DNA from 3 places in the Shinella sp. Sh6 genome. Region 3 is predicted to be linked to each of the others. Evidence: riboswitches for the same ligand, from Rfam matches in the RefSeq annotation. Region 3 holds a riboswitch; each other region holds the start of a gene.
The links. Region 3 has a riboswitch for cobalamin ahead of ACZ5TO_RS12735 (TonB-dependent receptor plug domain-containing protein). Riboswitches for the same ligand answer to the same signal wherever they lie in the genome.
Positions count from the first base shown of each region.

Region 1: linked by a shared signal. The riboswitch ahead of ACZ5TO_RS16460 (hypothetical protein) and the one ahead of ACZ5TO_RS12735 (TonB-dependent receptor plug domain-containing protein) in region 3 are both predicted to bind cobalamin.
Region 2: linked by a shared signal. The riboswitch ahead of ACZ5TO_RS14800 (ABC transporter substrate-binding protein) and the one ahead of ACZ5TO_RS12735 (TonB-dependent receptor plug domain-containing protein) in region 3 are both predicted to bind cobalamin.

Region 1 covers NZ_AP044005.1:3,435,245-3,442,453, reverse strand. Annotated here, with positions in the region: gene ACZ5TO_RS16465 (glycoside hydrolase family 94 protein) at 1-5,415, opposite strand, end outside; cobalamin riboswitch at 5,819-6,035, shown strand; gene ACZ5TO_RS16460 (hypothetical protein) at 6,134-6,349, shown strand; gene metH (methionine synthase) at 6,432-7,209, shown strand, end outside.
Region 2 covers NZ_AP044005.1:3,084,675-3,091,883, forward strand. Annotated here, with positions in the region: gene ACZ5TO_RS14775 (ABC transporter substrate-binding protein) at 1-23, opposite strand, end outside; gene ACZ5TO_RS14780 (hypothetical protein) at 1-177, opposite strand, end outside; gene ACZ5TO_RS14785 (class I SAM-dependent methyltransferase) at 174-1,004, opposite strand; gene ACZ5TO_RS14790 (ABC transporter ATP-binding protein) at 1,009-1,830, opposite strand; gene ACZ5TO_RS14795 (FecCD family ABC transporter permease) at 1,827-2,825, opposite strand; gene ACZ5TO_RS14800 (ABC transporter substrate-binding protein) at 2,822-3,853, opposite strand; cobalamin riboswitch at 4,034-4,264, opposite strand; gene ACZ5TO_RS14805 (hypothetical protein) at 4,589-4,738, shown strand; gene ACZ5TO_RS14810 (protamine-2 (modular protein)) at 4,867-5,172, shown strand; gene ACZ5TO_RS14815 (hypothetical protein) at 5,281-5,457, shown strand; gene ACZ5TO_RS14820 (dihydroxyacetone kinase subunit DhaK) at 5,525-7,144, opposite strand; gene ACZ5TO_RS14825 (ABC transporter ATP-binding protein) at 7,159-7,209, opposite strand, start outside.
Region 3 covers NZ_AP044005.1:2,651,983-2,659,191, forward strand. Annotated here, with positions in the region: gene ACZ5TO_RS12720 (ABC transporter ATP-binding protein) at 11-796, opposite strand; gene ACZ5TO_RS12725 (FecCD family ABC transporter permease) at 793-1,794, opposite strand; gene ACZ5TO_RS12730 (ABC transporter substrate-binding protein) at 1,791-2,633, opposite strand; gene ACZ5TO_RS12735 (TonB-dependent receptor plug domain-containing protein) at 2,663-4,579, opposite strand; cobalamin riboswitch at 4,747-4,953, opposite strand; gene ctaD (cytochrome c oxidase subunit I) at 5,054-6,649, opposite strand; gene ACZ5TO_RS12745 (IS1 family transposase) at 6,970-7,209, shown strand, end outside.

The DNA.
Region 1 (7,209 bases), 780 kb from region 3:
GGTCCAGAAGATGACCTTGACCTTCTTGCCGGCCGGAACGCGCACGACGCGGCGCAGCGCCATGATCGGGTCGAGCGTGAAGCCGTCCGTGCCGGAAAGCTGCACGCCGGGATCGAACGCGGCGGCGGTCGTCAGCGAGCGGCCGCGGCCGATGAAGCGCCGGCGGTCCGTCTCGATCTCGGTGCGGCGCGAAGGGCCGGCATTGTCGACGATGAGGTGGGCGACCGCCATGTCCGGCTCGTTCGGATTGCGCTTCTGGCGCTCGGCGCGCACGACGTCGCCGCGCTTGCCGATCTCGGTGCGCACGAACATCTTCGAAAAGAGCGGATGGGCGTTGTCGGCGTCGTCCGTGGCGATGACCGGCTCCATGTAGGAGGTCACCTCGATGAAGCGGTCCTCCGGGCCGGTGTTGAGCAGCGTCAGGCGGCGGCCCTCGGCGTCGTGCTCGGTGGCGACGATCACCTCGACCTCGCTCGTCAGCGTGCCGACGGTCTTGACGAATTCGGCCTTGTCGTCGCCGAACTGGGTCTTGGTCTCCTCGCCCTCGGCGCGCTTCGGCTCGGCGGTGGCGGACCACCAATCGCCCGTCACCGTGTCGCGCAGGAAGAGGAAGGAGCCCCAGCGGTCTTCCGTCGGGTCGGGCTTCCAGCGCGTGACGGACTGGCCGTTCCAGCGGGAATACCCGGCGCCAGTCGCCGTGAGCATTACCGAATAGTGGCCGTTGGAGAGGAACACGGCCTCGCGCTCGCGGGAGATCGGGTCCTTGAAGATGCGGATTTCCGGGCGAAGGAGGTCGGCCTGCGTGCTGCCGACGGTTTCCGGCTCGCGCTTGGCGTTGATGATCGGGATGTCGCGCGGCGCTTTTTCCTGAAGCAGGAGCTCGGCGGCCTCGATGACGGGGTCGGCATGGAAGCGCTCGCGCAGCGCCCCGTTGAAGACGACGTTGGCGACGGCAGCGATCGACATGCCGTGATGGTGCGCCATGTAGTTGCGCACCACGGCGCAGGTCTTGCCCTCCGGCACGCGGGTCGGGGTGAAGTCGACGGCATCGTGGAAGCCGTAGACGCCGAGCGCGCCGAGCTTGCGCAGGCGTTCCAGGTTGTCGAGCGCCTCCTTCGGCGCATATTGCGCGGCGAGCAGCGAGGCATAGGGCGCGATCACGGCGTTCTGGCCGAGGCCGCGCTTGAGGCCGAGCGTCGGCACGCCGAAATTGGTGTACTGGTAGGTCAGCTCGTGGTCGCGGGCGTTGAAGGCGGCTTCCGAGATGCCCCAGGGCGTGCCGAGGCGGCGGCCGTGGTTCATCTGTTCCTTGACCACAAGGTTGTTGGTCTGGTTGAGGATGCCGCCCTGCCGCTCCTGCATGACGAGCGGCGGCATCAGGTATTCGAACATCGAGCCGGACCAGGAGACGAGCGCCCCGCGCGAGCCGACCGGAACGACCGGGCGGCCGAGCTTGTACCAGTGCTCGGTGGGCAGGTCCCCCTTGGCGATGGCGAAGAGGCTGGTGAGGCGGGCTTCGGAGGCGAGAAGGTCGTAGCAGGCCTCGTCGAGCTCGTTGGTCTCGACGCGATAGCCGATGGAGAGCAGGCGCCGCTCCGGACGGAACAGGAAGCCGAAATCCATCGAGAAGGCGATGTCGCGCGCCCGGTCGCGCAGCACGACGAGCCGGTCGCGCAGGTGCTCGATGCTGCCGAGGTCGAAGACGCTGTCGGCGATATGCGCCTCGCAGGTGGCGACCAGCGCGCCCGCCCACTTGGCAAGCTCGCCGCTCTCGGCCGACTTGATCTCGTGGTCGAGGTTGACGATCAGCTTGTTGATGTCGCGCGCGAGCACGGAGAGGTTGATGACGCGGATGGAGGCGAATTCGTGCTCGCGCTTGACGGCGGCGAGCGCGTTCTTGAAGCCGGCGATGCGCTCCTCGACGAGGCGGCGGAGCGGGCGCACGGTCTTGCGGTCGTCCGGAAGCTGCTTCAGCGTCTCGGAAAGGATCGCGGCGACGTCGCCGATTCCGTCGAGGCTGCCCTGCAGGTGCGCCGAGGGGGCTTCCGCCCATTCGCGGCACATGGAGGAGACGGCGATGAGGTGGCCGGCGAGGTTGCCGCTGTCGACCGCCGAGACATAGCGGGGACCGAGCGTTTCCAGCGTGTTGGTGCGATACCAGTTGAAGAGGTGGCCGCGGTATTTCGGCATGCCGTCGATGGTGGCGACGGTCTGCTCGAGGCGGCGGACCGTCTCCTCGAAGCTGATCCAGCCGAAATCGCGCGCCGAGATGACCGAGAGCAGGTAGACACCGATATTGGTCGGCGAGGTGCGCTCGGCGAGCACCGGCTGCGGCGTTTCCTGGAAATTGTCCGGCGGCAGGAAGTGCTGCTCGGCGGTGACGAAGGTCTCGAAATAGCGCCAGGTGCGGCGGGCGTATTTACGAAGTTCCGTCGCGACATAATCGGAGACGACGAGCTGGTCCTCCGTCTCGGCCGTCTGGCTGACATACCAGGCGATCATCGGAGAGAGCACCCAGACGAGCGCGAAGGGAACGCCGATGAAGGGCAGGCCCGTCTTGGAGATCGTTGCGAGCGCCACGGAGAAGACGGCGAGCGCCGGGGCCTGCCACATGGACTTGTAATGGGCGAGGATGCCGCCGCGGGCGGCGCTGTCGGCCTGCGCGGCCGTGCGCCATTCGAGCATCAGCTTGCGGCTGACGAAGGTGCGGTAGAGCGAGCGCACGATGGCGTCGGCCATCAAGGCCGCCGAATGGGCGATGAAGACGATGCGCAGCGCGACCTGCGCATTGGCCGCGCGGATATCGGAAAGCACCCGGTGCACATGGGCGCGCGCGACGATGTCGCCGCGGCGCGGCATGATGCCGGAGATCAGCGAGAGCGTCGGGGCGACGAAGAGCAGGAAGATCAGCACGAGCTGCCAGATGAGCGCCTGGCGCGGCTCCATGTAGTACCAGCCCATGACGGAGGCGACGAGCCAGCCGATGGGGATGAGGCTGCGGCGCAGGTTGTCGTACATCTTCCAGCGGCCGAGCATGGGAATGCCGCTCGACGGGCCGAAGAGATAGGGCAGGAGCTGCCAGTCGCCCCGCGCCCAGCGATGCTGGCGCGAGGTCTCGACGCCGTAGCGGGTCGGGAAGTCTTCGACGAGCTCGACATCCGTGACGAGCGCGCAATGCGAGAGCGAGCCTTCGAGCAGGTCGTGGCTGAGGACGGCGTTCTCGCCGATGCGGCCCTTGACCGCGGCCTCGAAGGCATCGACGTGGTAGAGGCCCTTGCCGGTGAACGTGCCTTCGCCTGCAAGGTCCTGGTAGACGTCGGAGACGGTGAAGACGTAGGGGTCGACGCCGCGGTCGGCCGAAAAGATGCGCTGGAAGGTCGAGGCTTCCTTGCCGGTCGTCAGCGACGGGGTGACGCGCGGCTGGAGGATGGAGTAACCGGCGGTGATCTCGCCGGTCGCCTCGTCGATCACCGGGCGGTTGATCGGATGGTGCATCTTGCCGACGAGCTTGGTCACGGCATCGCGCATCAGGCGCGTGTCGGAATCGAGCGTCATGACGTATTTGACGTCGGCCGGCACGATGTTGGCGCCGGGCAGGAAGGTCGTGTCGCCGTCGCCGCGCAGCAGAAGGTTCAATTCGTGCAGCTTGCCGCGCTTGCGCTCCCAGCCCATCCACGCGCCTTCGGACGGATTGTAGAGCCGGCGGCGGTGCAGGAGGTAGAAGCGGGTGCGCCCGTCATAGGCGTAGCGGGCCGAAAGGGTCGCGATCTCGCGCTTGGCATATTCCAGCACGTCGATGTCGGCGGGCGTCTCTTCGCTCTGGCTGTCGGCCCAGTCGCTGACGAGCGCGAAATAGATCTCGCCGCGCGGATTGGCGAGGTAGTGGACTTCCAGGTTGCGCACCAGCTCGTCGACATGGTCGCGCTTGGAGATGAGACAGGGCACGACGAGCAGCGTGCGCGCATCCTCGGGAATGCCGTCCTTGAACTCGTAGCCGACGAGGCGCGAGGGTGTGACGAAGAAGGTCACGAGCGTGTTGAAGAGTCCCGTCGCGCCCTCGGAGGCCGGCAGCGCGAAGAGGATCAGCATGATCAGCCACGCGCCGTTCGGAATGTCGAGCTGGTCGAGGAAATAGTAGACCGCGATCATCGCCAGCAGCGTCAGCACGACGTTCGGGCCGGCGACGGCGAGCCAGTCGAGCTTGCGCGTGAGGCGCACGACGCGCTGGACGATGGAGGGGCGGTAGCCGATGCGTTTTTCGAGGAGCTTGCGCTTCTTGCCGACGATGAAGGCGGCGACATTGGCCTCGTAGTCGGGATCGTCCGCGTTCGCCGCGGCGTCTTCCTCGACCATGGCGAGCGCGGTCTCGGTGACCTCCAGCTCGCTCTTGCCCGAGCGGCGGGCGAAGCGCTCGATGGAGTTGCGGTACTTGTTGCGCGAGCCGAAATCGAGGTCGCTGTAGTCGGAGCGCCGGCGCAGCTCCTCGTCGAGGCGGCTGACGCTCTCGAACCAGACGGGCCATTCCGCATCGTCCACCGTGCGCAGGCTCTTGATGAGCGAGCTCATCGTCACGTTGCCGGAGGACAGGCGATTGTTCTCCGCGACGATCAGTTCCTCGAGGTCGCTGCCGCGGCTCTCGATCTTGCGCTCCAGCCACTGGATGACCGGGCCGGAGGCCTGCAGGCCGTCGCGCAGGCGGTAGAGAAGCTGGATGACGAAGGTGTTGTCGGCAACGAAGCCTTCCATCGAGCGCAGATAGGCGATGCCCTTGTCGGGATCGTTGAGGCGCACCAGCTCGTCGGCCACCTCGTTGGCCTTGAAGCGCATCTTGCGCGAGCGCTCGACGCGGCTCGAAATGCGCCTGAGGTTCTCCAGAAGCACGAAGCGCACGAAGGAGGGCAGGGCCCACAATTCGCCGATCTTCAGCGCGTCGACCCGCTGGAAGCCCTGGACGAAGGCCGTCAGGCTCTCCTGCGAGACGCTGCTGTGGGTGTGGGCGACATAGAGCCAGGCGAGCGCCAGCGTGCGCGGGATCGTCTGCCCCTCGACCGCGATGGTCGGAAGCTGGCGGTAGAAGCGGCGGGGAAAGTCGCGCCGGACCTCCTGGATCGCCTCTTCGATGACGTAATAGTTGTCGAGCAGCCATTCGGCGGCCGGCGTGATCTGGGCGCCCGCCTCCACGTCCTTGGCGGTCGCCTGGTAGACGCGGAAGATCTCCTTCTCGTTCTCCTTGTGCCGCGGGCGGAACTCGAAGGGATAAAAGCCCGGCAGGCTCGCCGTCTTCTCGCGCGCAAGCGCTTCGCCGCAATCGGCCAGCTCCTCCAGCGTCAGATAGGTGGCGCGGATCGAATCGTTGTAGTCGATCTGCTTGGCATCGGCATCGCGCGGAGCTTGCGGCGTGTTGTGAAGGGGCATGTTTCTGATTCTGGATCCGGCCATGTCGAGCCATCCGGCGGCGGCCTTTGCGCCGGTGGGTTTTTCGCGGGCAGGGTTCATCTTGGTGCCGCGGTCAGCCATGACGCCACGCAGCACCTCGAAGAGGCGGGTGGAACGGACATGGCTCACGCGACACGCTCATTGGCATCCTGGCCGCGTGGTGCATGAAAACGGCATTTTTTAGCCACAAGGACAGAGACTTGCAACATGTCAGCGGGGTCTGGCGGCGCAGCATGGGCCCTCATCTGCGGTTTTGGTGAATCGCCGTCCATTCCTGACAGGACGCAAGGCGAGGCGACGGCCTTTTTCAACGCCGGCGCGGGGAGAAAAGTTCCGGCCGTGGAAAGAAAAAGGCGGCAGTTGACTCCCGTTCGCGGCCGGGCCAGTCTGCTGGCGTCAGGGTCTTCCGAGTCGAAACGGCTCGGAGGCTAAGAGGGAAGCCGGTGCGATGCTCCGCAAGGAGCGGCAAGGCCGGCGCTGCCCCCGCAACTGTGAACGGCGAGCTTCTGTCGCTTGATGCCACTGGTGGAAACACCGGGAAGGCGAGACGGACGCGATGACCCGCAAGCCAGGAGACCTGCCCTGACGCATTCGTAACGTCCATGGGCGGGGTGTCCCAAGGGTGCGCTTGCTTCGCCTTCGGCGGAATTCCAGCAGCGTGCGTCCGGTCATCCCCCAATTTTCGATTGGGGAAGAAATGTTTGCATTCACCGAAACCAGTCCTTCCGGCACCGGCAGGCCGGAATCCGTCTTCATCTGGTGGCTGCTCTGGCAGCCGCGCGGCGCCGACCTTGCCGTCGAAGCGCTGAAGGAGGTCCAGAAGCTCGCGCGCTGCAGGAACGCCGATCCGGACATCGCCCGGCTCAAGGCACTCTTCGCCTCGCTGGCGGGGGCGGACGGGCCGGCGCACTAGGTCAAACGCATAAAGACATATTGACATAAAGATATCTTTATGTGAACTCCGGTGCAGTATCGCCTGCACCGGAGGATTTCCCATGGCCGAATCCCACCTGGACAGCCTGTTCGGCCCCGAACAGCCGCGCCGCGACGGACGCGAGATCCGCGCCGCGCTCGAAGCCGCCGCCCGCGAGCGCATCCTGGTGCTCGACGGGGCGATGGGCACCGAGATCCAGACGCTGAAGCTCGTCGAGGAGGATTTCCGGGGAACGCGTTTCGGCGATTGCGCCTGCCACCAGCAGGGCAACAACGACCTCCTGACGCTGACCCAGCCGGCGGCCATCGAGGATATCCACTACCGCTACGCCCTTGCCGGCGCGGACATCCTCGAAACCAACACGTTCTCCTCCACCGCCATCGCGCAGGCCGACTACGGCATGGAGGCGATGGTCTATGAGCTGAACCGCGACGGCGCGCGCCTTGCCCGCCGCGCGGGCCTGCGCGCCGAGCAGAAGGACGGCCGGCGCCGCTTCGTCGCCGGCGCGCTCGGCCCGACCAACCGCACCGCCTCCATCTCGCCGGACGTCAACAATCCCGGTTACCGGGCCGTCACCTTCGACGATCTGCGCCTCGCCTATGCCGACCAGCTTCGCGGCCTCATCGACGGCGGCGCCGACATCATCCTGATCGAGACGATCTTCGACACGCTGAATGCCAAGGCGGCGATCTTCGCCACGCGCGAGGTCTTCGAGGAAAAGGGCATCCACCTGCCGGTCATGATTTCCGGCACGATCACCGACCTTTCCGGCCGCACGCTCTCCGGCCAGACGCCGGAAGCCTTCTGGAACTCGGTGCGCCATGCCGAGCCCTTCTCCA
Region 2 (7,209 bases), 430 kb from region 3:
GTTCTGGCCGTCGGCAACCGCACGCGACGGCGCCTTGTCGAATGTCAGCGTCCGGCCGCAATTCTCGATCGAGAACGGATATCGGGTCTCCTGGCCGGCGCCGGCCGACGACGCGCTGCAGAAGAACGTGGCGGAAGCGGCCAGGGCCACTGAAACGAATACGCCGGCTTTGTTCACGACGAGCGTCCTTCTGCTTGCGGGAGGGCGTTCAGGTCCGGGCCGTCGATGTGGCGGGGGCGAGATGCCGTCAGGACAAAGCGCCGGTAGAAACGCGTCCGCAACCTGTTCCTGAGATCGGCATTGCGGCGCTGCGCGGCCGCAATCGGCCGGTGGGAGGGAAAGCGGATATCCGCAAAACCCGCGGCGGCAACGAGAGGCTTCACGCGTTCTGCGGTCAGCCCGTCGCTAAATGGCAGGCGGGTCATGATATCCGCATGCTTCTCGCTCATGGCCCCGTCGTAATAGGGGTCATGGCCGATGAAGCGCTCGATCGCACGGACCGCCAGGCTCGCAATCCGCCCGATCGGCGTCGGCTTTGTCCAGTCGCCGTCGAAGACCAGCAACGTTCCACCGGGCTTCAGCACGCGGAACCAGTCCGCAAGCGCCTGCTCGGGTTCCGTCAGCGTCCAGACGAGATGGCGGCAGATCACCGCGTCATAGGCCTGGTCGAGTTCCATCGTCCGCTCGGCATCGGCCAGGATGAAACGGGCCCGCGCATTGCCGGCGTGCTTGGCGCGCGCCACGCCGAGCATCGCTTCGGAAAAATCAAGCGCCGTCACCTCATGGCCGAGGGAAAGCAGGACGTTGGTCACCTCGCCGGTACCGCAGGCAAGTTCCAGCACCCTTTGCGGCGCCGGGCCGATTGCCTGACGCACGGCCGCCGCCCAGGCGTCCAGTTCCGGGCCCGGCGGGATGCGGTGGCCGAATGCGAGGTCGAAGGTCGCCGAGCGCCGCGTCCAGTATTCCCGGATGTCTTCCTTCAGATCGCGATTGCGCATCTCCATCGGCCTAGGCCCCCATGGCGGAAAGGGTTCTGCGCCCCTGTGCACGCGGCGCGCGCCTCTGCGTCCGCGGCGTCAGGAAGCGGATGTTGCAGATGCCTCCATCGTCCTGCTCGATCTCGACATCGACGCCGAACACCGTGCGGATGCGCTCCTCCGTCAAAACCTCCCGCGGCTCACCGAGCCCGGCAAGGCGGCCTTCCTGCAGCACCGCGATCCGGTCGCAGAACAGGGCCGCATGGTTGAGATCGTGCAGAGCTGCGACGACCGTCAGCTCCTGTTGCCGCACCAGATCGAGCAGGCCGATCTGATGACCGATATCGAGATGGTTGGTCGGCTCGTCGAGCAGCAGGATTTCCGGCTGCTGCGCAAGCGCGCGGGCGATGTGCAGGCGCTGCCGCTCGCCGCCGGACAGGGTGTGCCAGGATCGGCCCGCCAGATGCGCCATGTCGACATCCTCCAGCGCGCCATCGACAATCCGGTCGTCTTCGGGCGACCAGGGCGACAGCGCGCCGAGGTAGGGTGTGCGGCCAAGTTCGACGGCTTGCCGCGCCGTGATGCGCTCGCCGGTTTCCGCCTGCTGTTCGACAAGGGCCAGGCGCCGTGCGACGGCGCGCCTGCCGAGCAATCCGATCGGCGCGCCATCGAAGAGGACGGAGCCGGATTTCGGGGCGCGGATGCCTGCAAGAAGCGACATCAGGCTCGTCTTGCCGGAACCGTTGGGGCCGATGATGCCGAGGAACTCGCCCGTCTCCACCGTGAGGGAGACGTCCTTGAGAATTTCCGTCCCCCCGGCGGCCCAGGAGACGCGTTCGGCAGAAAGTGTCATGCCCGGGTTCTCCTTTGTCCAAGAATAAGTGCGAAGGCCGGCGCGCCGACAAGCGCGGTGATGACGCCGATCGGCAGAACCTGTCCGGGAATGAGCGTGCGCGACAGGATGTCGGCGAAAATCATGAAGACCGCGCCGCCCAGCGCCGAGGCCGGAAGCAGGACGCCGTGGCGAACGCCCACAAGAATGCGCGCGGCGTGCGGGATAACGAGGCCGACGAACCCGATCGACCCGACGATCGAGACCATGGCGGCTGTCATCATCGCCGCGGTGCCGACGAGGACCAGATAGGTCCGGCGGACGGAAATCCCGAGGGAGGCCGCAGACTCGGAGCCGAAAGCGAAGGCATCGAGTGCGCGTGCATGAAGAAGGCAGACCACGAGGCCGGCGAGCGCCGCCGGCACCGCCAGCCAGGCATCCGGCCAGCGCACGCCGGAAAGATTGCCGAGCAGCCAGAACATGATGCCGCGCGCCTGCTCCGCCGTCGCCGCCTTCGTGACGATGAAGGACGTGAGTGCGTTGAAAAGCTGTGAACCGGCGACACCGGCCAGAATGATCGCCGCCGTACCGCGCCCCGCTTTCAACGCCAGAACGCTCACCAGTGCGAAGGCGACGACAGCGCCCAAGAAGGCGCCGAGCGGCATGGTCAGGAAGCCGGCGCCGATACCCAGAATGGCGACGCCGACGGCGCCGGTCGAAGCACCGGCGGAAATGCCGAGGATATAGGGATCCGCCAGCGGGTTGCGCAGCAGCGATTGCAGCACGACGCCGCAAAGCGCGAGCGCCGCTCCGCAGGAGGCCGCGACCACGGCGCGGCTCAGCCGGTAGCTCCAGACGATGCCCTCGTCGATCGGCTCCAGCGGATAGCCCGCATCCCACAAGCGGTTCGCGATCGTCTGAACGACGGTGGAGAACGGAATCGCCGTTTCCCCGATTGCCGCGCCGAACCAGAGTGCGGCGAAAAGAACGACGAGCGATGGGGCTGCGCGGCTCACTGGGCGAGGCCGGCTTTGGCGATGCTGTCGGCCAGCAGTTCAATGCCTTCGATCGTGCGGATCGTCGGGTTCATCGCCTGCGCATCCATATCGAACACATAGCCTTTGGCGACGGCCGGCATCAGGCTGGCCACGGGGTCGGACTTGAGAAAATCGAGCTTCGCCTCGAGGCTGTCGAGCGGGTAGCGCCGCCGCTCCATCGACCCGGCGACGATCATCGTCGGGTTTGCCCTGGCGATGGTTTCCCAGCCGACAGTCGGCCATTCGTCATCCGTCTTGATGATGTTTTCGATGCCGAGAGCCGACATGATGTATCCCGGCGCACCGTTCCTGCCCGCGACGTAGGGATCGGCATCCGCGGCGCTCGAGAACCAGAAGACCGCCGAGAGCTTTCCCTTGGCCGAAGCAACCTTGGCCCGGGCCGCCGCCTCTCGCGCCTTCAGGTCCGCGACGACGGCCTCGCCCTTGTCCTGGACGTTGTAGATTTCCGCCAGCTCGCGGATCTCCCGATAGACGAGGCCCATGGTGAAGACCTGATGGCGCACGCCGTCGCTGGCGGCGGAGTTTTCCTTGCCGACGCAATCGGACGGCGAGGTGTAGACCGGGATACCCAATTCCTCGAACTGCTCGGGCTTGGCCACGACCCCTTCCGGGCCGACCTGCCACTGGAATTGAACGGTGACGAGGTCCGGCTTCCTGGCGAGCACGCTTTCGAAGCTCGGATCATTGTCGGCCAGGCGGTCGATCCTGGCGTTGACCTCCTCATAGCCCTTCAGGACCGGCCCGACCCAGAGCGCGGTGCCCGCGACCTTGTCGGCAAGGCCGAGAAGATAGAGAATTTCGGTGCTGCTCTGGCCGATCGACACGGTCTTCGTCGGCGCCTTGTCGATGGTGATCTGGCGGCCGCAATTCTGCAGGGTCAACGGATAGGCGGTCTCGGCGGCCTGCACGTGACCGGCAAGGATGGCGGTTGCCAGCGACGCGAGAAGGAAGCCCGCTCGAAGCGACGTCTTGAAAAGCGATATCATGATTTTTCCCCGAATACGGATTGAAAGCCGAGCAAGGCGGCACGGCCAAGCGAAGGACGGTCAAGCCGCCCTTGCGATCGAACGATCCACGGATTGGGGAAAAGGCGGCGTCGGTCGACGCCGCGAGGCGCTGGTGATCTTCATTGCATGCTCCTGTTCCGGGCTTCCCCGCCCGTGACGATGGATCGATGGATGACGGCAGGTCTCCTGGCTTACGGATATCCGCTGTCCATCTGCCTTCCCGCGCGGATCGCGCAGTGGCATGGCGCTATGCGCCACAAGGATGGACGGCAATCCGCTTACAGTTGCGGGGGCAGCCACGGTTTTGGTCCCATGCGGGTCGTCCGCACCGTGTTCCCTATTATTCCCCTCCGCCTCATGGGTAGGGGAACCGTCGCGACCAGTTAATTGAGAAGCTGGCGGCAGGTCAAGGCCGGACATGAAACCGCCGCGGAGGCGCGTCCATCGCTTGGTGGTGCGTGCCCTGTCGACGACGCTCGCCGTCCCGCGCGCCGGCGGGTTGATGAAGCTGCGGCTCATGGCCGCTCCGGGGTTGACAGCATTCGCTTTGTGACGTTATTACGTTCCAAGAATTTATGTAATGTAATAACGTTAATTCCATGGAGAGCAAGCCCCGATCATCCGTTCAGTTCGGCTTCGATCGATTCGGAAGGAAAGCCGTGCTGCGGCAGGCAAACCGCCTGCGCATTCACACAACAACGTCCGCGGCTGGCGGTGGCCGACGGCAAGGTCGCCATCACCGATCCGCGCCATTCGCTCGTCCGCCTCGTCGATCCTGAAACGCTGGAGGAAACGGGCACGATCGCCGTCGAAGGCCGGCCCTTCGCCATCGTCGCCGTCGGAGGCTCCGGCGCTTCGCACTGAGACCGCGCCGGGACCCGGAGCCAAGAAGCGGCTCCGGGTCCCGTGCCCATCCATCGTAGAGCCATTCAGGAACCATTCAGGCTCTTCTTCGTTCAATCGCCAGACGTGGCGCAAAATTGGAGGAGAGCATGGATCGGCGATCGTTTCTGACCGGATTGCTTGGACTGGCCGGCACCGCGGCCTTGGCTTCGGTAGTCAAACCGGAAATCGTGCAGGCTGGCATCGTCAACCCCGGGGACATCGGCTCCGGGAGCGGCATTCTGGGCGACCTGGAAGGCTCCGAGCCGGATGTAGTGGATGTCCGCCATCGCCGCGGACATTGGCACCGGCATCATCGCCACCATCGGCGCAGGGTGTGGCGCCGCGTATGCCGCCGTGCCCGTATTCACGGCCGCTGGCACCGTCGCTGCTGGCGCGAGCGCGTCTGGATCTGAGCTCCGAGATCCGGCTCAGAACGGTACATCTCATCAGAAGCTCGACGAAGCACAGCATACCGCCGCGGGCAAGGAACATTGAAGGCCGAAATAGCCGACGGTGTTCCGGTGGATGCGCAAATCCAACTGATCGGGCGGCAGAACCTCTTTCCGACCATCAACGTGATGCTGTTCCACATGGCCGGCTACGCGCGCGTCAGTCCGCGGCTCGACTTCCGCCCGACCATCGCCACCAACAGCGAACTCCAGCTCGCCCGCATCAAGTTCGTCGATCAGGTTCGCTAGGACAGGCGCAGCGTCTTTCATTCCATCCCGGCCGCAGTATCGGATCAGCGGCCGGGATGTTCGTATTTCACGTTGCAAGATGCTCGAAGAGGATGGCCACCGCTTCGGCGCCGGGATCGACATGGCCTTCAAGCTGCCTGGCGTTGACATAGGCGGCGCGGCCGGCTTTTGCGCGGGTGAGGGTCGCGGTGAAGTCCGCGCCTTTCCGGGCCGCCGCGGCGGCGGCGGAAAGGCTCTCGCCGAGCGCTTCGAGGGCGGGCGCGAGCGCATCGACCATCGTGCGGTCGCCGATGCGCGCGCCGCCGATTTCCTGCATGCGGGCAAGGCCGGCAAGCAGCGCCTCGCGCATCGGCAGGCCGCTCGATGCGCCGTCGCCGGCCGCAGCGAAGAAGATCGCGAGCAGCACGCCGGAAGAACCGCCCATCGTCTGGCTCAGCTCCTGACCGATGGCACGCAGGAGCTGCGTGTGGTCGGAGAGCGGCAGGCGGTCGAGGGCGCTGATCAGCGCGCGGGCGGCGCCTGCCAGCGTCGAGCCGGTATCGCCGTCGCCGGATTTGGCGTCGAGCGCATTGAGGCTGGGCTCGGCGGCGATCAGGACCTTGCAGCAATTGACGATGAAGGCGCGCGTCGTCTCATGGTTCGACGGCATCGGCGTGATCGGCGTCAGGCCGTCCGGCAGCGCCGCGACCGCGATCGGCCGGACCTGCGAGACGCCGGGCCAGGCGGCAATCGGCACGGGGATTTTGAGAAGCGCCAGCTCACCCGCCTCGGCGGGGAAGACGGAGACCGAAAAGCCCTGCATGTCGAGCGAGGTCATCAGCGGCGCGGGCCCGATGGCATGGGTGATCCTGCCGCCGATCGCAGAGCCGAGGAGGTCGTGGGCGAGAACCGACATCTCCAGGACCGACGCACCGCCGAGATTGTTGATCAACGCGACATGCGGCCCCTCGCCCATGACGGCGGAAAGCCGCTCCGCCATGGTGGCGACCGCCGCCCGCGCGCCGGCGAAATCCACCTGTTCGACACCCGCCTCGCCATGGATGCCGAGGCCCAGCTCGGCCTTGCCTTCGGGAATGCGGTCCTCCTTCGGCGAGCCGGGCACGCGGCAGGTGTCGAGCGACATGCCGATGGAGCGAGTGCCGGCGATGACGCGCCTGGCCGCCGCCGTGACCGTATCGAGATCGGCGCCCTGTTCGGCAAGCGCGCCGGCGATCTTATGCACGAAGAGCGTGCCGGCGACGCCGCGGGCCTGCGGCAGGTCCGGCAGCGCGATGTCGTCGCCGACGATCACCATCGAGACATTGAGGCCGAAGGCGCGCGCCCGCTCGGCGGCAAGGCCGAAGTTGAGCCGGTCGCCGGTGTAGTTCTTCACGATGAGGAGACATCCGGCCGGGCCCGTCACCGCCAGGATGCCGGCGAGCACGGCATCGACGCTGGGCGAGGCGAAGACGTCGCCGCAGACCGCGGCGGTCAGCATGCCCTTGCCGACGAAGCCGACATGGGCCGGCTCATGGCCCGAACCGCCACCGGAGACGATCGCCACCTTCGACCTGTCCCAGTCGCTGCGCAGGACGACGCGGATATGCGGATAGCCGTCAAGCCGCGTCAACGCGCCGCCCGAAAGGGCCAGGACCCCGTCGATCGCCTCGGTGACGACATCTTCGCGCGTGTTGATGAATTGCGCCATGGTTGCTGTTCTCCCTAAACTAAACGCAGGCCCGCGGCATCGAAAAAGAGCGGCCGCGACGGTTG
Region 3 (7,209 bases):
CTGCCGCGGCCTACGGGCCGTTTCGATCCGAAAGGTCGAGCGGCATGACGACCGGCTTCCCCCCGGCCTCGCCGAGATGGGCATCGACGGCGTATACCGAGCGCAGGCGCTCCCGCGTCAGCACCGTTTGCGGCGGGCCGTCGGCCACGATCCGTCCCTTGTCCAGGAGGATCAGCCGCGAGCACCAGCGCGCGGCAAGCCCGAGATCGTGCAGCGAGGCGATGACGCTGCGGCCCTCGCCGGCAAGCGCCGCGAAGGTCTTCATCAGCATGATCTGGTGCGATGGGTCGAGCCCGGCGGCCGGCTCGTCGGCAAGAAGCAGCGGCGCATCCTGCGCAAGCGCACGCGCGATCAGCACCCTCGCCTTCTCGCCGCCTGAAAGCTCCGTCGCCGGGCGGTCGCGGAACGCCTCGACCTCCATGCGCCGCATGGCGTGGTCGATGAATTCCCGGTCGGCCGTGTCTTGCCTGGAGAAGAGCGGGCGATGGACGTCGCGGCCGAGCGCCACGATCATCTCGACCGGAACGGGCCAGGCGATATCGCGCTCCTGCGGCAGGTAGGCGATATGGCGCGCCCGCTCGCGCGCGCTCATGGATGCGACGGCCCGGCCGTCGATGGAAACCTCGCCCCTATGGAGCGTCAGGCCAAGCACGGTGCGCAGCAGCGTCGACTTGCCCGCACCGTTCGGCCCGATCAGGCCGACGAACTCCCCGGCGGGAAGGTCGAACGACACGTCCTTCAGGATTTCCTTGCCGGCGAGAGAGGCGCTGAGGGCCTTTACCGAAAGCAGCGTCACAGCATGCTCCTCCGCGTCTTGTAGACCAGCCACAGGAAGAACGGCGCCCCCACGATGGCCGTCAGCACGCCGAGCTTGAGGTCGCGTTCGGGCGCGATGAGCCGCACCAGCGTATCGGCGGCAAGGAGCACGCAGGCCCCGCCGAGCGCGCTTGCCGGCAGGAGCCGGGACGGGCGCGCACCGACCAGCGGGCGAAGCATGTGCGGCACCACCAGCCCGACAAAGCCGATGACGCCGGCGACCGCCGTCGCCGCCCCCACGCTGGCGGCGGTGCCGAAAACGGCGAGGAACTGCACCCGGCGCAGGTCGACGCCCATGCTCGCCGCTGCGTCGCCGCCCAGCGTCAGCGCATCGAGCGCGCGGCCGAGGCTTGCCAGCATGGCCCAGCCGGCGACCATGAACGGCGCTGCCAGCCAGACATGGGTCATCGAGCGGTCGCTGAGCGAGCCCAGCATCCAGAACATGATCTCCAGTGCCGCGAAGGGATTGGGCGACAGGTTGAGCGCGAGCGCGGTCATGGCGCTCGCAAGGCTCGAGACGGCGATGCCGGCGAGGATGACCGCAAGCGCCCCGCCGCGAAGCCCGGCCATCGCCTGCACCACGAGAACCGCGGCGACCGCCCCTGCAAGCGCGGCAAGCGGCAGGCCGAGCGGGAACAGGGCGGAAAAGCCGGTATAGATGGCGATCACCGCGCCGAGCGAGGCCGAAGCGCTCACCCCGAGAAGCGCCGGTTCGGCGAGCGGGTTGCGCAGCCAGCCCTGCAGCACCGCCCCCGAAAGCCCCAGCGTGGCGCCGATCATCAGGCCGAGGATCGCGCGCGGCAGCCGGATCTCCTGCATGACGAGGGCGACGGTATCGCCCTTGTCGGAAAAGAGCGCATGCAGGCTGTCGCCGAAGGCCACCGCCGCCGGGCCGGTCATCAGCGACAGGAAGAACAGGAGAAGAGTGAGGAGGCCGAGCCCTGCGAGCACCAGCCGGAAACGCATCGCATCCGTCATGGCGTACCGCCTTTTCCGCCGAACGCCGCGCGCTGGAGCATGCGCGAGGCCTCCAGCGTGAAGGGAGCGCCGCAGATCGTGTACTTGTCGGGAATGGCGACGGTCCGGCCGGAAAGCGCCCGGAAGGCGGGATGCGAGAAATTCGCCTTGGCGAGCGCGGGCGCGCTGTACTGGCTGTCGCCTTCGAGGATGATGTCGGGATCGGCGGAAACCAGCAGTTCCAGCGGCAGGCGCGTCATACCGGTAAAGCCGAGCGTATCGCCGATATTGGTAAGCCCCGCCGCCCGCACGATCGCATCGGCGAGCGTGCCGGAGCCCGACGTGTAGCTGTTGGCGTAGTAGATGGCGACGCTCTTGCTCGGCGGGCGATGGCTTGCAAGGTCCGCAAGGCCCCGGTCCAGCTCGGCCACGAGTTCGGCGGCACGCTGCTCGCGGTGGAGCAGGCCGCCCATGCGCGTGAGGTTTTCGCGGACATCGTCGAAGGATGCGGCCGGCTTGAACTGCTCGACCCGGAAGCCGAGCTCCCGCAGCAGGGCGACCGTCGCCTTGGCCGTATAAGTGCCGGCAAGCACGAGATCCGGCTGCATGAGGAAGATCTCCTCCGCCTGGCCGCTATTCGGCTTGTAGTGCGCGGCCTCCTCCACCATCACGGACGTGCCCTCCTCGCTCGCGAGCGAGGAGACCGACCTGAGCTGGCCGGGCGCCGCCATCAGCATTGCGAGCTGGTCGGTGCACAGGTTGATGGAAACGACCCGCTGCGGCGCCGGCCCGGCCAAGGCCGCGGCCGGCGCCAGCGCGAGGAGGCCCGCCGCAACGGCGGCGACCCCGGTTCTGCGCATTCGGGCAGGGATCATGACGGCGAGCCCTTTCAGAACGACCGCGTGAAGCTGAAATCGACGGTCCGGCCCGGAGCCCTGTAACCTTCCTTCGTCTGATACTGCTCGTCGAGGATGTTGGCCACCGAAAGCTTGAACTGCGACTGCCCGTCGAGCGCATAGAGCGCGGTGAAATCCGCCGTGACGTAGTGCGGCAGTTTCCGGGTGTTGGCGGCATCGGCATAGCGCGAGCCGCCATAGAGGACGGCGGCGGAGAATTCGAAATCCGCCGTCGGCTTGTAGGCGAGCCCCACCGTGCCCTTGAAGCGCTCGCTGTAGGAAACATACTTGCCGTGCGTGCCCGGGCTCTTGTTCAGCGGCTCGCGGATGTCGATGCCGAGATTGCCGCTCCATTCCGCATCGAACCGATGCATGAGGGTCGCCTCGAAGCCGGTGATCTGCACGTTCTCGACATTGTCCGGATGCCAGGCGCCGAATGTATTGGCCGGATCGACCGGCGCCCAGTTGATCTGGTCCTTCACCCGCGTGTGGTAGACCGCCATGTCGAGGCTCGTTTCGTCCGCGAACCACCAGTTCAGCCCTATCTCGTAGGAACGTGACCGTTCCGGTCTCAGGTCCGGATTGCCGGACAGGTAAGGGTCCGGATAATAAAGATCGTTGAAGGTCGGCGCGCGAAAGCCCGTCGCGTAGGAGGCGCGCGTCACCAAGCCCTCAACCCATTCATAGCTCGCGCCGATATTGTAGGTGGTGGCGCCGCCGAACTGTTCGTCGTGGTCGTAGCGCAGGCCGCTGTCCACCGTCAGCCCCTCATATTCGAACGAATATTGCCCGAAGACGGCGGCAAGGTCGCGCTCCGTCGTGGCATAGCTGACATTCGAGACGGACGAGCCGCTTACCGTGTCGCGATAGGCTTCCACCCCGCCCACCAGCGTGTGCTTCGCCTCGTCCGTCTCGATGGTCTTCCGCGTCGAGGCGAGAAGGCCGTAGCGCACCGTGTCGAACGTGTCGCCGGTGACGCCCGGCCCGAAATTCGCGGAGTAGTCGAGCGCGCTCATTATCTCCACGGTGGACGACCAGCTGTCGGAATGGTCGATGCGCGCACCGAGGCGGCCGGAAAAATTGTCCGTGTCGACGGCGTTCGCCGGCTGGCGGTCGTACTGGTTGCGGCCGCGCGCATAATGCCCGTCGGCATAGAGGCGTCCCCAGTCGAAATCCTCCGACAGCGAGGCGGTGAACGAGCCCCGGCGGAAGCCGTCCTTGTCGGGTTCGTGCCCGTATGTAGAAGGCAGGGTGAAGTCGTATCCCTCGGTCCCGAACAGCTCAGCGCCGGCGGAATAGTCGACGCCGTCCTCGCTCTGCCCCTGCACATTGCCTGAAACGTAACCGCCCCAGGGATGAAGGATGCCCACGGCGACCGTGCCGCAGCGCGCGCTGCCGTCGGCGCAGGCGCCGCCCTGCCGGGTGACGATGTTGATGATGCCGCCGATGGCATCCGCGCCGTACTGCGCCGAATGCCCGCCCTTGGCGATCTCGATGCGCTCGATCGAGGCAAGCGGGATCGCGGAGAGATTGACGGTTCCCGCCGTTGCCGAGCTGGCGCGAACGCCGTTGACGAGGACCAGCGTCTGCACCGGCGTTGTGCCGCGCAGCGAGACGGTGGAATCGGCGCCCATGCCGCCGTTCGAGGTGATGGTAACGCCCGGATATCCCCTGAGCAGCGCGGTGAGGTCGGACGCGGCGGACCGCCGGATCTCCTCCTCGGTGACGATCGTCACGGAAGACGTCGAGCGCTCCAGGCTCGTTTCGCGGCGGAGCGGCGTCGTGACGACGATGCTTTCAAGCTGCGTGACGCCGTCGTCGCCGGCGGCGGCGCCCTGCGCGGCGGCCGTGCGGACGAGCCCCGCCACCGCCAGGGTGACGATGCCCGTCGTGATAAGGATGGTCTTCAAAATCTGCCCCCAAGGCAAGTGCGGGCGCGTGGGCGCCCTGGTTCGCTACGAACCGCGATCCGGCTTGGAACTGGGAGCGAAAGAAGGTCCACCCCGGTCCGCCCGGCACACGGCAACACAATGTGTCACCGCTACGGACGTCCGCGCCTCGGCACCCCTCGTACCGGGCATGGGTGACTGGAGCGGCAGGTCTCCTGACTTCCGTTTCTACGTCTTTCCTCCGCCTTCCCGGCCGCCGAATGCGGCCAGTGGCAAATGGAAGAAGACTCGACGGTCACAGTTGCGGGGGCAGTCCCGGCTTCGGCCGTCCATCGGCCTTACCGTGTTCCCTTTTAATCCGCCTTTCGGGCGGAGCCGTTTCCAGCGCGGACCCTAGTCACGGGCACCGGGCGCGTCAATCTCCCCGGGGCGGTTGCGAACAGATTGCGGATGCCCGTTTGTCCGCGCGCAAAGAGAAGAGGCGGCGCGCCGCCCCTACTTGATCAGCGGCAGCGACGTGAACTGGTGGAAGGGCGGCGGGGAGGAGAGCGACCATTCGAGCGTGGTGGCCCCATCCCCCCAGGGATTGTCGCCGGCCACGCGCTTCCGCGCGAAGGCCTCCGCGACGGCGATGAAGAAGACGAGGAGGCCGGCGGCGGAGATGTAGGAGCCCGTCGAGGAGACGAAGTTCCACCCGGCGAAGGCGTCAGGATAGTCCGCATAGCGGCGCGGCATGCCGGCAAGCCCGAGGAAATGCTGCGGGAAGAAGACGAGGTTGACGCCGATGAAGGTCAGCCAGAAATGCACTTTGCCGAGCGTCTCGCTCATCAAGTAGCCGCTCATCTTGGGGAACCAGTAGTACCAGGCCGCGAAAATGGCAAAGGCGGCGCCGAGCGACAGGACATAGTGGAAATGCGCGATAACGTAATAGGTATCGTGCAGTTCGCGGTCGAGGCCCGGATTGGCGAGCACCACGCCGGTGACGCCGCCGATGGTGAAGAGCAGCACGAAGCCGGTCGCCCACAGCATCGGCGTCGCAAAACGGATCGAGCCGCCCCACATCGTGGCAAGCCAGGAGAAGACCTTGATGCCCGTCGGCACGGCGATGACCATGGAGGCAAAGGCGAAATAGCGCTGCGAATCCAGTGAAAGCCCGACCGTGAACATGTGGTGCGCCCACACGACGAAGCCGATGACGCTGATCGCCACCATGGCATAGGCCATGCCGAGATAGCCGAAGATCGGTTTACGCGAGAAGGTCGAGATCACATGGCTGACGATGCCGAAGGCCGGCAGGATCATGATGTAGACTTCCGGATGGCCGAAGAACCAGAAGAGATGCTGGTAGAGGATCGGGTCGCCGCCGCCTTCCGGCGCGAAGAAGGTGGTGCCGAAATTGCGGTCGGTGAGGAGCATGGTGACGGCGCCCGCCAGCACCGGCAGCGAGAAGAGCAGCATGAAGGCGGTGACGAGCATCGCCCAGGCGAAGAGCGGCATCTTGTGCAGCGTCATGCCCGGCGCGCGCATGTTGAGGATCGTCGTGATGAAGTTGATCGCACCGAGGATCGACGAGGCGCCGGAAAGGTGGATGGACAGGATGACGAGGTCGACCGCCGGCCCCGGCTGCCCGCCGCTCGAATAAGGCGGATAGAGCGTCCAGCCGCCGCCATGGCCGTTCACGCCGGTGGCGCCCGGCGCGAACATCGACAGGATGAACAGGACGAGCGAGGCGACCAGCAGCCAGAACGAAACGTTGTTCATGCGCGGGAAGGCCATGTCCGGCGCGCCGATCATGATCGGGATGAACCAGTTGCCGAAGCCGCCGATCAGCGCCGGCATGATGACGAAGAAGATCATCACCAGCCCGTGCGCGCTGACGACGACGTTGAAGACGCCCGGATCGGAGAATATCTGCATGCCAGGCTCCTGCAGTTCCATGCGCAGCGCGACGGAAAGGCCGGTGCCGAGAACGCCCGACAGCATGGAGAGCAGCAGATAGAGCGTGCCGATGTCCTTGTGATTGGTGGAAAACAGCCATCGGCCGGCAAACCCCGGCCGCGGATGCGTTGTAGCTTCGCTTGCATGTGACATCACGTTTCTCCCCACCGCCGCCCCCCGAGCCGGCAAACCGAAAGAAGTGTGTGCACCTCATGAATGGAACACAAACGGAATTAAATGCGCCAACAGCGCAAAATAATTGCAGTCAATGGCCGCGCCGACATGAACGGCTCGGAACCATCCGGACACGTTTTGCTACGGGTTCCGATCCACGCCTCCGCGAGGGAGGCGACCCTCGGCAAGCGGCGCGGATACCAGCACCCGGAGTTTCTATCCACGCCTCCGCGAGGGGACTGTTTACCCGGACCGCTTTTTGGATTCTGTTATAGAGGTGATTTGCGGGGAGGCCCACGATGGATTGCCCAAGCTGTGGCGGCACAGATCTGATCAAGCGCGGCAGCAAGGCCGGGCATCAACGCTACCGATGCCGCGCCTGCGGGCGCTATAGCACCGACAGCCCGCCCAAATTCAGCGCCCAGACCAAGGCCATGGCGATCGAGATGTACATGAACAGCATGGGCATTCGGGCGATCGGCCGGGTGCTTCGTGCTTCGCCCGCGACGGTGCTGAACTGGATCCGCAAGGAGCATGCG